DNA from 3 places in the Pseudomonas gozinkensis genome. Region 2 is predicted to be linked to each of the others. Evidence: predicted binding sites of a transcription regulator. Region 2 holds the regulator's gene; each other region holds the start of a gene.
The links. Region 2 encodes FliA, which starts transcription of late flagellar genes. Its sites were predicted from a motif close to CTAAAGTTTNNNNNNNNNNNGCCGNTAA; they were not measured.
Positions count from the first base shown of each region.

Region 1 (5,410 bases), 1.3 Mb from region 2:
TGGAGCACCCCCAAAGAATAAGAGGCTGAAACACTGCAACAGCCGTGCCGATTGTATACAACACAATCGACAATCTTATTCTTTGGTTGTGCGCAACCCCATCAACCCTGATTGATGGTCTTGGCGATGCTCTCGACCGTGGCGCTGACTTGCTCTTGGTAACGCTCGAGCTCTTCCTGATGCTGCTTCTTCATTTCAATCTGCTGCGAGCACAGATTCATCGCCGCCAGCACCAGCAGGCGGTCACCGATCAGCGTCGGGTACTTCTTCTTGGTGTCGGCCAGTGCGGCCTTGAGCATCAACGCGGCGTCCAGCAGGGTCTGTTCTTCCCCGGCCGGTGCCTTGATCGAATAGTCCTCCCCCATGATGGAGATGACTTTTACCCCTGCTGTGCCGTGGTTCATGCGCTGACAGGACCTGCGTTGACGCGATCAACCAGGGCCTGGATGCGCGCGGCGGTGGCGCCGTGCTTTTCTTCCTGTTCCATCAGGCTCAGTTGCAGGCTTTCGTTTTCATCCTTGGCCTGGGCCAGTTCCGTGGACAGGGTCTGGTTGGTTTGCGAGAGGGTCTGGTTCTGCTGCACCAGATCGCTGACGAGCTGTTCCAATTGGCTGAGGGATGCTTCCAACATTTTGATCTTCCAGGGCTTTTTCAAAGGGCGCGTACGATAAAGAAAAGTCGTCGTTGACGCCAGGGTTAAACCGGCGCAAGGCCTTGATTTTCCTGGCGGCCGACCATTCTTGCGAGTGTTAGAGACTGTGATCTGCCGATCTGGTTCCTGCACTTCGTCGCTTGCGTGCGGATGCGACAAATACGCACACCGACTCAAGACTTTAGTCGTATGACCGATAAGTCACCCAACAGCAGTCTCAGCCCGCACGGATGCGGCCCTTCTTTGGTATCCGCCTCCATGTCCCTTCGCAATATGAACATCGCCCCCCGGGCGTTCACCGGCTTCGCCCTGATCGGCGGCCTGATGCTGATTCTCGGTGTGTTCGCCCTGAACCAGATGAGCAAAATCCGCGGCGCCGCCGAAAACATCACCACCACCAGCGTGCCGAGCATCAAGAACCTCGACGAGTTCACTCAGTTGACCCTGCGCCTGCGGGTGCTGTCGTACCGTTTGCTGGTAAACCGCGAGCCGGACGTGCAGCAGAAAACCGTCGAGCTGCTGGAGATGCGCAACCAGCAGATCCGCAAGGCCCAGTCCGATTACGAGCCATTGATCGGCAGCCCGGCCGAGCGTGCGGCCTATGACCAGTACGTGCAGTTGCTGGGTCAATACCGCCAGATCGAAGACCGGATGAAAACCCTGTCGCGCAACAATCAGGTGGATGAGCTGCGCAACCTGCTGAACACCGAATTGCTGAGCAACTCTGAAGCGATCAATACCGTGCTCAATCGCCTGATGCAGATCAACGGCAAGCAGATCAGCGAAACCAACCAGCAGGCCGCCGACCAATATTCCTCGGCTTTCAATCTGGTGGTGACCCTGCTGGTGATCGCCACCGGCCTGACTTTCCTGTTTGCCTGGCTGCTGACCCTGAGCATCACCAGGCCGATCTCGAAAGCACTGGAGGCCGCGGAAACCATCGCCGAAGGCAACCTGACCCAGCCGATCCACGTTGACGGCACCGACGAAGCCGGGCGTCTGCTGGCGGCCATGGCCAAGATGCAATCGAAGCTGCGCGACACCCTGCAGCGGATTTCCGGCTCGGCCACCCAACTGGCGTCCGCCGCCGAAGAGCTGAACAGCGTCACCGACGAAAGCGCCCGTGGCCTGACCCAGCAGAACAACGAAATCGAGCAGGCCGCCACCGCGGTCAACGAGATGACCAGCGCCGTGGAAGAAGTCGCGCGCAACGCGGTCAGCACCTCGGAAGCCTCGAAGGACGCAACCACCTCCGCCGGCGACGGCCGCGACCTGGTGCAGGAAACCGTCAGCGCCATCGAACGCATGAGCGCCGACGTGCAGAGCACTGCGACCCTGATCGGCGACCTGGCCAACGAATCCCGCGACATCGGCAAGGTGCTGGATGTGATCCGGGGCCTGGCCGACCAGACCAACCTGCTGGCACTGAACGCTGCGATTGAAGCGGCCCGCGCCGGTGAAGCCGGTCGTGGTTTTGCCGTGGTGGCTGACGAAGTCCGTGCTCTGGCCCACCGCACCCAGCAGTCGACCAGCGAAATCGAGCGCATGATCGGCAGCATCCAGAGCGGCACCGAGCACGCCGTGGACTCGATGCGCAACAGCACCGAGCGCGCCGAGTCGACTCTGAACATCGCCCGTGGCGCCGGCCTGTCGCTGGACACCATCAACACGGCCATTGTCCAGATCAACGAGCGCAACCTGGTCATCGCCAGTGCCGCCGAAGAACAGGCGCAAGTGGCGCGGGAAGTGGATCGCAACCTGGTGAACATCCGCGATCTGTCGGTGCAATCGGCGACCGGGGCGAATCAGACCAGTGCGGCGAGTAATGAGCTGTCGCGCCTGGCGCTGGATCTGAACAATATGGTTGGGCGGTTCAGCCTCTGAGATAGAAGCCCCCTTTTGATCATTCCCACGTCGAGAGGTTGATCGTTCCCACGCTCTGCGTGGGAATGCAGCCCGGGACGCTCTGCGTCCCAAAAGCGGACGCAGAGCGTCCATTGAGGCATTCCCACGCGGAGCGTGGGAACGATCGCCTCCCCTGGTACAAAAGCTTTTTGACAGCATCACATTTCAACAGGTTAGAATCGCTGGCACGCAGACTGCATGGTCAGTTTGCGCCCGTCTTTCCGCTTCTGGAGTACTGCCTTTGAATGCGACGACCATCAACAGCCTGTTCTTGATCGGCGCGTTGCTGGTAGGCGCAAGCATTCTTGTCAGCTCCCTTTCTTCCCGTCTCGGCATCCCGATTCTGGTGATCATCCTCGCAGTCGGCATGACTGCCGGGGTCGATGGCGGCGGCATCATTTTCGATAACTACCCGACGGCCTATCTGGTCGGCAACCTCGCACTGGCAGTGATCCTGCTCGACGGTGGCTTGCGCACCCGGGTGTCCAGTTTCCGTGTGGCCCTGTGGCCGGCATTGTCACTTGCGACGGTCGGGGTACTCATCACCACCGGCCTCACCGGCATGGCCGCCGCTTGGCTGTTCGACCTCAACCTGATCCAGGGCCTGCTGATCGGCGCCATCGTCGGTTCCACAGACGCCGCAGCAGTGTTCTCGCTGCTCGGCGGCAAGGGCCTGAACGAGCGGGTGACCGCCAGCCTGGAAATCGAATCCGGCAGCAACGACCCGATGGCGGTGTTCCTCACCGTGACCCTGATCGACATGCTCGCCAGCGGCCAGACCGGTCTGCACTGGAGCCTGCTGACCCACCTGATCCGCGAGTTCGGCATCGGCGGTGTGATCGGTCTGGGCGGTGGCTGGCTGATGCTGCAACTGGTCAACCGGATCAATCTGGCGGCCGGTCTGTATCCGATTCTGGTGATCGCCGGCGGTCTGGTGGTGTTCGCCCTGACCAACGCCCTGCACGGCAGCGGCTTCCTCGCCGTGTACCTGTGCGGTCTGGTGATCGGCAACCGGCCGGTGCGCAGCCGTCACGGCATCCTGCACATGCTCGACGGCATGGCGTGGCTGGCGCAGATCGGCATGTTCCTGGTGCTGGGGCTGCTGGTCACGCCGCATGATCTGCTGCCAATTGCCTTGCCTGCACTGGGTCTGGCGCTGTGGATGATTCTGTTCGCACGGCCGCTGTCGGTGCTGGTCGGGCTGCTGCCGTTCAAGGCTTTCCATGGCCGCGAAAAGGCGTTCATTTCCTGGGTCGGCCTGCGTGGCGCGGTACCGATCATTCTGGCGGTGTTCCCACTGATGGCCGGGCTGCCGAATGCACAGCTGTACTTCAACCTCGCGTTCTTTATCGTGCTGGTGTCGCTGCTGGTACAGGGCACAAGCCTGCCGTGGGTGGCCAAGCTGCTCAAGGTGACCGTACCGCCGGAACCGGCGCCGATCTCCCGCGCGGCCCTCGAAGTGCACGTCACCAGCGAGTGGGAGCTGTTCGTTTACAAGCTCGGCGCGGAAAAATGGTGCATCGGTTCTCCCCTGCGCGAACTGAAAATGCCCGAAGGCACCCGTATCGCCGCCCTGTTTCGCGGTCAGCAACTGCTCCATCCGTCGGGTAGTACGGTGCTGGAAGTCGATGATTTGCTGTGTGTTATCGGCCATGAACACAACTTGCCGGCCCTCGGAAAACTGTTCAGCCAGGCACCGCAACGGGGCCTCGATCTGCGCTTCTTCGGCGACTTCGTACTCGAAGGAGACGCCCAGCTCAAAGCGGTTGCGGCGCTCTATGGCCTCTCGGCCGAAGGCATCGATCCGGACATGACACTGGGTACGTTCATCGCCCACAAGGTCGGGGGTGCACCGATCGTCGGCGACCAGGTGGAATGGAACAACACCCACTGGACGGTTGCAGTCATGGACGGGAACAAGATCGGCAAAGTGGGCGTCAGATTCCCCGAAGGAAGTCGCCCGGGCCCCGGGCTCTTCCTCTAAACTGCGTCCACTCTCACTTGCTTGACCGGTCTCTATGCCTACCCTGCGCTCCTTTTTCGTCGCGGCCCTGCTGGGCCTGAGTCTTTCCGTCGGCCCGCTGCAAGCCGCCGAACCGCCGTCCAGCGAAGCCGTGCAGGCCAGTCTGGACAAGATCGCCGACAGCAAACTGCCCGACGCCGATAAAAAGACCCTGCAGACGGTCCTGCAAAACACGCTGAACCAGCTCAACAACCGGCGTGACTACGAGCAAAAGCTCAGCGACCTCAAGCAGCAGTTGGCCACCGCGCCGAAGCAGACCATCGAGAACGCACGCGAGCTGACCCGCCTCAAGGCCAGCGCCTTGGTGCCGGTGGCGCAGCGCTTCCCCAAGGAAAACATCCAGCAGCTGGAGCAGATGCTCACCGAGCGCTCGACCCAGCAAAGCGATCTGCAAAAGGCCCTGGCCGAAGCCAACAGCCTGATCATCACCGCCCAGACCCGCCCCGAGCGCGCCCAGGCCGAGATTTCCAGCAGCCAGACGCGCATCCAGCAGATCAACAACATCCTCAAGACCGGCAAGGACGGCGGCAAGACCCTGAGCGCCGAGCAACGCGACCAGATCAACGCCGAGCTGGCCGCCCTGAACGCGCTGATCCCGCTGCGCCGCCAGGAACTGGCCGGCAATAACCAGTTGCAGGATCTGGGCAACAGTCAGCATGACCTGCTCTCGGAGAAATCCGACCGACTGGACCGCGAGATTCAGGAACTGCAAACCCTGATCAACCAGAAGCGTCTGGCCCTGTCTCAGGAAACCGTGACCCAGCAATCGATCGAGGCGCAGAAGTCCGGCGGCAGCACCCTGCTCGCCACCGAAAGCGCGGCTAACCTCA
Region 1 is NZ_CP062253.1:532,831-538,240, reverse strand. It holds gene IHQ43_RS02380 (cell division protein ZapA) at 102-404, opposite strand; gene IHQ43_RS02375 (hypothetical protein) at 401-631, opposite strand; gene IHQ43_RS02370 (methyl-accepting chemotaxis protein) at 911-2,536, shown strand; gene IHQ43_RS02365 (potassium/proton antiporter) at 2,799-4,541, shown strand; gene mscK (mechanosensitive channel MscK) at 4,576-5,410, shown strand, end outside.
Region 1: IHQ43_RS02370 (methyl-accepting chemotaxis protein) is a predicted target of FliA. The motif match lies at 825-852, and genes of this name have one in related genera.

Region 2 (5,410 bases):
CGGTCCTGCCGGCATGGGCAAGACCACCACCCTCGCCAAACTGGCCGCCCGTTATGTGCTCAAGTACGGCGCGCAGAACATCGCGCTGGTGAGCATGGACAGTTTCCGTATCGGCGCGCAGGAGCAGCTCAAGACTCTGGGTCGCATCCTCAACGTGTCGGTGACCCATGTCGATCCGGGCCAGTCCCTGGTGCAGGCGCTGGATCCACTGCTGCGCAAACGCGTGGTGCTGATCGATACCGCCGGCCTGCAAGCCAGCGATCCGGCCCTGCGCATGCAGCTGGAAAGTCTGGCCGGTCGTGGCATTCGGTCGAAAAATTATCTGGTGCTGGCAACCACCAGCCAGAAACAGGTTCTAACCGCCGCTTATCACAGTTACAAGCGTTGCGGGCTTGCCGGGTGCATCCTGACTAAACTGGATGAGACGGCCAGCCTCGGCGAAGTGCTGAGCCTGGCGATCAGTCACGAACTGCCGGTCGCCTACCTGACCGATGGGCCGCGTATTCCGGATGATCTGCATCTGCCGCGCCGTCATCAACTGGTCAGCCGCGCCGTCAGTGTGCAAATGCAGGAAGAACCCAGCGAAGAAGCCATGGCTGACATGTTCGCTGATATCTACCACAGTCCGACCAAGCAGGTTGGCTGAGGTAATGAACCGTTTTTGTACCTACATCGATGGTCTGCCATGCATTGTTCCGGTTGTGAACGCGCAGCCAGTAATGTGGCCTCCGTCTATGCAAGACAAGGTAAAGAAATAACATGGGCAGCATGCATCCCGTACAGGTGATCGCGGTGACCGGCGGCAAAGGTGGCGTCGGCAAGACTAATGTGTCAGTGAACTTGTCCCTGGCCCTGGCAGAGCTTGGCCGTCGGGTCATGCTGCTGGACGCCGACCTGGGGCTGGCGAACGTCGACGTTCTGCTGGGCCTCACACCCAAACGCACCCTGGCCGACGTGATCGAAGGCCGCTGCGAGCTGCGCGACGTGCTGTTGCAAGGCCCCGGCGGGATCCGCATCGTGCCGGCCGCTTCCGGCACCCAGAGCATGGTTCACCTGAGCCCGGCCCAGCATGCCGGCCTGATTCAGGCCTTCAGTGACATCGGCGACAATCTCGACGTACTGGTGATCGACACCGCTGCGGGTATTGGTGACTCGGTAGTCAGTTTTGTTCGCGCAGCCCAGGAAGTTTTGCTGGTGGTCTGCGACGAGCCGACCTCGATCACCGACGCCTACGCGCTGATCAAGCTGCTCAACCGCGATTACGGCATGAACCGCTTCCGCGTCCTGGCCAACATGGCGCAGAGCCCGCAGGAAGGTCGCAATCTGTTCGCCAAGTTGACCAAGGTCACGGATCGCTTCCTCGACGTCGCCCTACAATACGTCGGCGCGGTGCCCTACGACGAAAGCGTGCGCAAGGCGGTGCAGAAGCAGCGTGCGGTCTATGAAGCCTTCCCGCGTTCCAAGTGCGCACTGGCGTTCAAGGCGATCGCACAGAAGGTCGACACCTGGCCGCTGCCCGCCAACCCGCGTGGCCACCTCGAATTTTTCGTCGAGCGCCTCGTGCAGCAAACGGCAGGACCTGTGCTATGACCGCCAGCGGTATGAACCTTTACAAAAAGTCGGCGCGTGACGCGCAGTACGAGCTGATCGAGCGTTACGCGCCACTGGTCAAACGCATCGCCTACCACTTGCTGGCGCGATTGCCGGCCAGTGTGCAGGTCGAAGACCTGATCCAGGCCGGGATGATCGGTCTGCTCGAAGTCTCGACCAAATACGACGCCAGCAAGGGCGCCAGTTTTGAAACGTACGCGGGTATCCGGATCCGTGGTGCGATGCTCGACGAAGTCCGTAAAGGGGACTGGGCTCCGCGCTCGGTTCACCGCAACACCCGTATGGTCAGCGACGCGATTCGCTCGATTGAAGCTAAAACCGGCCGTGACGCTAAAGATCACGAAGTTGCGGCCGAACTCCAATTGAGTCTCGACGATTACTACGGGATTTTGAACGACACCCTGGGCAGCCGGCTGTTCAGTTTCGACGACCTGTTGCAGGACGGCGAACACGAAGGGCTGCACGAGGATGGCGCCAGTGCTCATCTGGAGCCGTCGCGCGATCTGGAAGACGAGCGTTTCCAGGCTGCGCTGGCGGACGCGATTGCCAATTTGCCGGAGCGTGAGCGACTGGTGTTGGCGCTGTACTACGACGAAGAGCTGAACCTCAAGGAGATCGGTGAAGTCCTTGGCGTCAGTGAATCGCGGGTCAGCCAGTTACACAGCCAGTGCGCGGCCCGCTTGCGGGGGCGTTTGGGGGAGTGGCGAGCGCGCTGAAGGCAGTGTGGGGACACTGCGAACGAGGCTGGTGCGGTGGTGAACGGCACCGGTCTTGCTCTGTTGTGCTCCAGACAGTCATCGAGTGTTTTGCCGGATTGATTGAAATGGCGCGTCCAGGTGCTGGACGCGTTTAAGACTGCTTGGAGGTCGAATTGAACAAAGACATGAAAATCCTCATCGTTGATGACTTCTCAACGATGCGGCGGATCATCAAGAACCTGTTGCGTGACCTTGGGTTCACCAACACCGTTGAAGCCGACGATGGCACCACCGCCATTCCGGTGCTCAACAGCGGCAGCATCGACTTTCTGGTGACCGACTGGAACATGCCCGGCATGACCGGTATCGACCTGCTGCGCCACGTGCGCGCCGATGAAAAGCTCAAGCACCTGCCGGTGCTGATGGTGACCGCTGAAGCCAAGCGCGAGCAGATCATCGAAGCGGCCCAGGCCGGCGTGAACGGCTATGTGGTCAAACCTTTCACGGCTCAGGCGTTGAAAGAAAAAATCGAGAAGATTTTCGAACGCATCGGCTGATGAACGCGCGGGGGAGCTATGGAGCATAAAGAATCTTCACAGGGCGACTTCGAGTCGACCCTGAAAAAACACGCGGTCGAACTGGTCGAAAGCCTTGAAAAGGGCAGGTTCGGCGACGCTGTGCAACTGATCCATGAGCTCAATCAGACCCGTGACCGTGGCCTGTACCAGGAAGTGGGCAAGCTCACGCGTGAACTGCACAGTGCGATCGTCAATTTCCAGATCGATCCGCACATGCCGCAGGCCGAGGAAGTGTCGCAAATCACCGACGCCACCGAACGCCTGGGCTACGTGGTCAAACTGACCGAAGCTGCTGCCAACCGCACCATGGATCTGGTGGAAAGCGCGACCCCTGTGGTCAATGGCCTGGCTGACGAGGCCCAGGCCTTGAGCGCCGATTGGGGCCGCTTCATGCGCCGTGAGGTCGGGGCTGAAGAGTTCCGTGAGCTGGCGCGCCGGGTCGACGGTTTTCTGGCACGCAGCAGCGCGGACAACCGCGCGGTGTCGAGCAATCTGAACGACATTCTGCTCGCCCAGGATTACCAGGACCTCACCGGTCAGGTGATCAAGCGCGTGACCCAATTGGTCACCGAAGTCGAAAGCAACCTGCTCAAGCTCGTGCTCATGGCCAGCCAGGTGGACCGCTTTGCGGGCATCGAACATGACCGTGCGGCAATGCTCGCTGAAAAAGATCCACAAAAACATCTCTCGCAGGGTGAAGGTCCGCAGATTCATGCCGATAAACGAGAAGACGTTGTGTCCGGTCAGGACGATGTGGACGATTTGTTATCCAGCCTTGGATTCTAGAGTTTTGGAATTTTAGGTTTTTTGGGTTTTTAGACCTGTAGGAGCACCCCATTAATGAGCTTCGGCGCCGATGAAGAGATCCTTCAGGATTTCCTGGTTGAGGCCGGCGAGATTCTTGAGCAACTGTCCGAACAACTGGTCGAGCTGGAAAGCCGCCCGGATGACGCAGATCTGCTCAACGCAATTTTTCGCGGTTTCCACACTGTAAAAGGGGGCGCCGGCTTCCTTCAGCTCAACGAGCTGGTGGAGTGCTGTCACATCGCCGAAAACGTGTTCGACATCCTGCGCAAGGGTGAGCGTCGCGTAGATGCAGAACTGATGGACGTGGTGCTCGAAGCGCTGGACGCGGTGAACAGCATGTTCAGCGAAGTCCGCGATCGCAGCCCGATTACCGCCGCCACCCCGGAACTGCTGGCTGCCCTGGCGCGTCTGGCCGAACCGCAATCGGCGGATGAAGCCCCGGCTTCGCCTGTGGCCGAGATGATCGAAGAACTGGTCGTCGAAGGCGAATCGGGGGATATCACCGATAACGAATTTGAACAGTTGCTGGACTCGCTGAACGCCGTCAAGGCCGAAGCCGAGGCCCCGGCGGCTGCCGCTGCGCCGGCTTCCGACGAAGCGGCCAGCGATGAAATCACCGACGCCGAGTTCGAGTCGCTGCTCGACCAGTTGCACGGCAAGGGCCAGTTCGCGGCCGACGCCGTGGCACCGGCAGCCGCTGCGCCAGCTGCTCCAGCGGCGGGCGACAGCTCGGACATCACCGACGACGAATTCGAAGCCTTGCTCGATCAGCTGCACGGCAAGGGCAACTTTGCCGTCGATGCGCTGGAATCGGCGATTGCTTCGGTGCCTGCATCGGCTGCTCCGGCAGCGGCGGCGGCCGGTAGCGATCTGATCACCGATCACGAGTTCGAATCGCTGCTCGACGATCTGCATGGCAAAGGCAAGTTCACTGACGTCGCCACCGGTGCCGTCGTGACGGCCGGCAATGCTTCTGCTGTTGCAGCGCCTGCCGCCAAGGCCCCGGCCGCTGCGGCAAAACCTGCTGCAAAAGCGCCTGAACCGAAAGCCGAACCGGCCAAACCGGCTGCCGCCGCAGCACCGGCTCCGGCCCGTGCTCCAGCGACGCCGCCACCGGAAAAACCGGCGAGCGAAGCCGAGACCACCGTCCGTGTGGACACCGCGCGTCTCGACGAAATCATGAACATGGTCGGCGAGCTGGTGCTGGTGCGTAACCGTCTGGTGCGCCTGGGCCTGAACAGCGGCGACGAGTCGATGCAGAAGGCCGTGTCGAACCTCGACGTGGTCACCGCCGACTTGCAGACCGCGGTGATGAAGACCCGGATGCAGCCGATCAAGAAAGTCTTCGGCCGCTTCCCGCGCCTGGTTCGCGACCTGGCACGTCAGCTGAAGAAAGAGATCAACCTGGAACTGGTGGGCGAAGAGACCGACCTCGACAAGAACCTCGTCGAGGCACTGGCCGACCCGCTGGTCCACTTGGTGCGCAACGCGGTCGACCACGGCATCGAGTCGCCGGAAGAACGCGAAGCTTCGGGCAAGGCCCGTGGCGGCAAGGTGATCCTGGCCGCCGAGCAGGAAGGCGACCACATCCTGCTGTCGATCTCCGACGACGGCAAAGGCATGGACCCGAACGTCCTGCGCGCCATCGCCGTGAAACGCGGTGTGATGGACAAGGATGCTGCCGATCGCTTGAGCGACACCGAGTGCTACAACCTG
Region 2 is NZ_CP062253.1:1,819,872-1,825,281, forward strand. It holds gene flhF (flagellar biosynthesis GTPase FlhF) at 1-646, shown strand, start outside; gene fleN (flagellar synthesis regulator FleN) at 760-1,590, shown strand; gene fliA (RNA polymerase sigma factor FliA) at 1,587-2,327, shown strand; gene IHQ43_RS08195 (chemotaxis response regulator CheY) at 2,495-2,866, shown strand; gene IHQ43_RS08200 (protein phosphatase CheZ) at 2,885-3,673, shown strand; gene IHQ43_RS08205 (chemotaxis protein CheA) at 3,728-5,410, shown strand, end outside.

Region 3 (5,410 bases), 770 kb from region 2:
GCACGTACCCGATCCAGGCGCAAGGCGTTGGCGCCGCTGCCGACCATCACGTCGTGGGCCAGCAGAATCGGGGCGAATCCGCTCCAGTTGCCTTCCAGTTCGCCGATCTGTAGCGGCATGCCCAAGGCCGCACTGGCCCTGTCTTCGATGTCGGTGCGGTATTCGGCCACCAGTGGCGTGAGTTCCCGGCCGAGACTGACGTACAACGCCATCAATACCAGAACCAACGCGCACAGGCCCAGACCCCAGCGGGTCAGTGCGGCCAAAATGCGTGTCAGACGTTCCATGTCAGTTGGCTCCCATGGCAAAAATACTGCAAAAAGCTGAGGCCAGCCGTTTCAGGAAAAGGGTGACGCAGGGGTTCAGAGCAGCACCACGTCATATTGTTCCTGGGAATACATGGTTTCTACCTGGAAGCGTATGGTGCGCCCGATGAAACCTTCAAGTTCGGCCACATTACCGGACTCTTCATCGAGCAAGCGATCTACGACTTTCTGGTTCGCCAGCACCCGATAACCCTCGGCCTGATAGGCCCGGGCCTCACGCAGGATCTCGCGGAAAATCTCGTAGCAAATGGTTTCCGGGGTTTTCAGCTTGCCCCGGCCCTGACAGCTGCTGCACGGTTCGCACAGCACTTGCTCAAGGCTTTCGCGGGTGCGCTTGCGCGTCATCTGCACCAGGCCCAACTCGGTAATGCCGATGATGTTGGTCTTGGCGTGATCGCGCTCCAGTTGTTTCTCCAGGGTACGCAGCACCTGACGCTGGTGCTCTTCGTCTTCCATGTCGATGAAGTCGATGATGATGATCCCGCCCAGATTGCGCAGGCGCATCTGCCGGGCAATCGCAGTCGCGGCTTCGAGGTTGGTCTTGAAGATGGTTTCTTCGAGGTTGCGATGACCGACGAACGCCCCGGTGTTCACGTCGATGGTGGTCATGGCTTCCGCCGGGTCGATCACCAGATAGCCGCCGGACTTGAGCGGCACCTTGCGTTCCAGGGCTTTCTGGATTTCGTCTTCGACGCCATACAGGTCGAAGATCGGTCGTTCACCCGGGTAATGCTCCAGACGATCAGCGATTTCCGGCATCAGTTCGGCGACGAACTGCGTGGTTTTCTGGAAGGTTTCCCGGGAGTCGATGCGAATCTTCTCGATCTTCGGGCTGACCAGATCGCGCAGGGTGCGCAGCGCCAGACCGAGGTCTTCGTAGATCACACTCGGTGCGCCGATGGTCTTGATCTGCTCGTTGATCTGATCCCACAGACGACGCAGATAGCGGATGTCCATCAGGATTTCATCAGCCCCGGCGCCCTCGGCGGCGGTGCGCAGAATGAAGCCGCCGGCCTCCTTGATGCCTTCTTTGGCCACGCAGTCGCTGACTACCTGCTTGAGGCGTTCGCGCTCGGCTTCGTCTTCGATCTTCAGGGAAATGCCCACGTGAGCGGTGCGCGGCATGTACACCAGATAGCGCGAAGGGATCGACAGTTGCGTGGTAAGCCGCGCACCTTTGGACCCGATCGGGTCCTTGGTGACTTGCACCACCAGGCTCTGGCCTTCGTGCACGAGGGAACTGATGCTTTCCACCGCCGGGCCTTCGCGCAGGGAAATTTCCGATGCGTGAATGAATGCCGCGCGATCCAGGCCGATGTCGACGAATGCCGCCTGCATGCCCGGCAGGACCCGCACCACCTTGCCTTTATAGATGTTGCCGACGATCCCGCGTTTTTGCGTACGCTCGACGTGCACTTCTTGCAGCACACCGTTTTCGACCACCGCCACGCGCGATTCCATCGGCGTGATGTTGATCAGAATCTCTTCACTCATGGCAGGGTCTCGTTCAGGCATGTTCACGATAATGGCCGCATCTTGTCCGTTCGACGCTCATTGCGCGTTCAGGGTTTGCCAACAGGGTATGCCGAAATGGCCGAGCAGTTCTGCGCTTTCGCACACCGGCAAGCCGACGACCGCCGAGTAACTGCCATTGAGGCCGGCGACGAACACCGCGCCGAGCCCCTGAATGCCATAGCCACCCGCCTTGTCCCGGGGCTCGCCGCTGGCCCAGTAGGCGGCGGCTTCTTCGCGGCTGATCGACCGGAACCGCACCAGACTGCGCACCACACGCGACTCGCAGCGCTCGCCGTCGAGCACGGCGATCGCCGTCAGCACTTCATGCTCCTTGCCGGACAACATCATCAGCATGGCGCATGCATCGGCTTCGTCCACCGGTTTGCCAAGAATTTTGCCGTCCAGCACCACGGCGGTGTCGGCGCCCAGTACGCAGAACGCTACGTCGGAAACGACGGTGCGCCGCCCGGCCTCGGCCTTGCCGCGCGCCAGACGCTCGACATAGGCCGATGGGGATTCATTGACGAGAGGGGTTTCATCGATATCCGCGCTGATGGCGGTAAACGGGATGCCGATCTGCGTGAGCAACTCACGCCGACGCGGCGATCCTGAGGCGAGGTAAAGCTTTTTCATCAAGACATCTCCCTGTTTGGTGCCCTGCCTCACAAATGCTGTTCCCTATGGTCGGCGTCTGTTGTTGCCATACTGCGTTGCCGCTCCTCGCCATAGCACGCTATGACTCGTCACGGCGCCTTGTCTGGCAACAACAGCCACTCGCCCAAAAAGAACCTCATTTGCGAGGCAAGGCACTGGTACGGGCAAATGCCTGACCGAATCAGTTGATTTTGTAGCGCCGGCGCAATCCACGCAGAGCGAAGCTGACCCATGGCCAGAGCAAGGCACTGACCAGTGCCGGCAGTACCAGCGCGAGGGTCGGCTGACGGTTGCCGGTCAAGGCACTGAGCCAAAGCTGTACAAGCTGGGCGAGGCCGAAGATCACCAGAATCACCAGGCACTGCTGCCACATCGGGAACATTCGCAGGCGTTGCTGCAACGACAGCACCAGGAACGTGATCAGGGTCAGGATCAAGGCATTCTGACCGAGCAGATCGCCCTGCAGCACATCTTCGGCCAGTCCCAGGCAGAACGCCGTGACCATGCCGACGGTATGCGGCAGATACAAAGCCCAGAAAGTCAGGAGCAAGGCCAGCCAGAGCGGGCGCAGGATTTCCATGAAAATGGGCAATGGCGATACGCTGAGCAGTATGCCGACAATAAACGTCAGCCAGACAATCCAGCCGTTACGCGATGCGGTAGCCCCCACCATTATTCTTGCCTCCCGGTTGTGGCCGGCGCAGTGACAGGCGGTTTGGCCGCTGGTCGAGCAGGCTGACTCGCCGGTGGTTTGCTGGCCGCTGGTGTGGCTGCAGGCGGTTTGCTTGCAGCGGGTTTGGCCGGCGTGGTGCTGGCGGCAGGCGCAGCCGACGGAGTCACCGTGGCAGCGCTTGTCGCGGCGGCAGGCGGGGTGACGACTTTCGGCACCGTGGCCGGAATCACCGGACCGCCACCGAAAGCATCGAGGTTTTCCTGAGCCTGGGCGGCATCGTTGGCGCGTTCTTCGGCGGTGCGGTTGTCACTGAATACCAGCAGCAGGTAACGGCTGCGGTTCAGTGCGGCGGTCGGCACGGCGCGAACGATGGCGAAAGGCTGGCCGGAATCGTGGATCACTTCCTTGACCGTCGCCACCGGGTAACCGGCCGGGAAACGCTGGCCGAGACCGGAGCTGACCAACAGGTCCCCTTCCTTGATATCGGCGGTGTCGGCGACGTGACGCAACTCGAGGCGTTCCGGGTTACCGGTGCCGCTGGCAATCGCCCGCAGACCGTTACGGTTCACCTGCACGGGAATGCTGTGGGTGGAGTCGGTCAGCAGCAACACTCGGGAGGTGTACGGCATCAATTCGACCACCTGCCCCATCAGACCGCGCGCATCGAGCACCGGCTGACCGAGCACCACGCCATCACGCTCACCTTTATTGATGATGATGCGATGGGTGAAAGGGTTGGGGTCCATGCCGATCAGCTCGGCCACTTCGACCTTCTCGTTGACCAGCGCGGAAGAATTGAGCAACTCACGCAGACGGACGTTCTGCTCGGTGAGGGCGGCAAGCTTCTGCATGCGCCCCTGCAACAGCAGGTTCTCCGACTTGAGTTTTTCATTTTCGGCGACGAGCTCGGTGCGACTGCCGAACTGGCTGGCGATACCTTCCCACAACCGTCCGGGCAGGTCGGTAATCCAGTAGGCGTCCATCAGCACCAGAGAGGCCTGGCTGCGTACGGGTTTAAGCAGGCTGAAGCGCGCATCAACGACCATCAGCGCAACCGACAGCACGGCCAGCACCAACAAGCGCACGCCCAGTGAGGGGCCCTTGGCGAAAAGCGGTTTAATAAGCCGCTCCTCCCAGGCAAATGTTCTGTTTATTCATACGGCATCAAACCGGCCTGGATGAAGACTGACAGAAGATAAACGCCAACAGGCAGCACTGCAAAGTGCTGCCTGTGCGCTCACCCACGTATTGCACCCGGCGACTTATTCGCTGGAGAGCAGGTCCATGGTGTGCTTGTCCATCATTTCCAATGCACGGCCACCGCCGCGAGCGACGCAGGTCAGCGGATCTTCGGCAACGATCACCGGCAGACCGGTTTCCTGGGCCAGCAGCTTGTCGAGGTCACGCAGCAGCGCGCCACCACCGGTCAGCACCAGGCCACGCTCGGCGATGTCGGAAGCCAGTTCCGGCGGCGATTGCTCCAGAGCGCTTTTCACGGCCTGAACGATGGTAGCCAGCGACTCTTGCAGAGCTTCCAGCACTTCATTGGAGTTCAGGGTGAATGCGCGTGGAACACCCTCGGCCAGGTTGCGACCGCGAACGTCGACTTCGCGAACTTCGCCGCCCGGGTAGGCCGTACCGATTTCCTGCTTGATGCGCTCGGCGGTGGATTCGCCGATCAGGCTGCCGTAGTTGCGGCGCACGTAGGTGATGATCGCTTCGTCGAAGCGGTCGCCGCCAACGCGTACGGATTCGGCATAGACCACACCATTCAGGGAGATCAGCGCGATTTCGGTAGTACCACCACCGATATCCACGACCATCGAGCCGCGTGCTTCTTCAACCGGCAGGCCGGCACCGATCGCAGCGGCCATCGGCTCTTCGATCAGGAACACTTCACGGGCACCGGCGCCAAGGGCCGATTCACGGATGGCGCGACGCTCAACCTGGGTGGACTTGCATGGAACGCAGATCAGCACACGAGGGCTGGGCTGCAGAAAGCTGTTTTCGTGAACCTTGTTGATAAAGTATTGCAGCATCTTTTCGCAGACGCTGAAGTCGGCGATCACGCCGTCCTTCATCGGACGAATGGCAGCAATGTTGCCCGGCGTACGGCCGAGCATGCGCTTGGCCTCGGTGCCGACAGCAACGACACTTTTCTGGTTACCGTGTGTCCGAATGGCCACAACCGATGGCTCATTCAGGACGATACCGCGCTCGCGCACGTAAATAAGGGTGTTGG
Region 3 is NZ_CP062253.1:1,047,641-1,053,050, reverse strand. It holds gene IHQ43_RS04540 (YhdP family protein) at 1-287, opposite strand, end outside; gene rng (ribonuclease G) at 363-1,820, opposite strand; gene IHQ43_RS04530 (Maf family protein) at 1,878-2,474, opposite strand; gene mreD (rod shape-determining protein MreD) at 2,677-3,168, opposite strand; gene mreC (rod shape-determining protein MreC) at 3,168-4,253, opposite strand; gene mreB (rod shape-determining protein MreB) at 4,431-5,410, opposite strand, start outside.
Region 3: IHQ43_RS04530 (Maf family protein) is a predicted target of FliA. The motif match lies at 2,584-2,611, and genes of this name have one in related genera.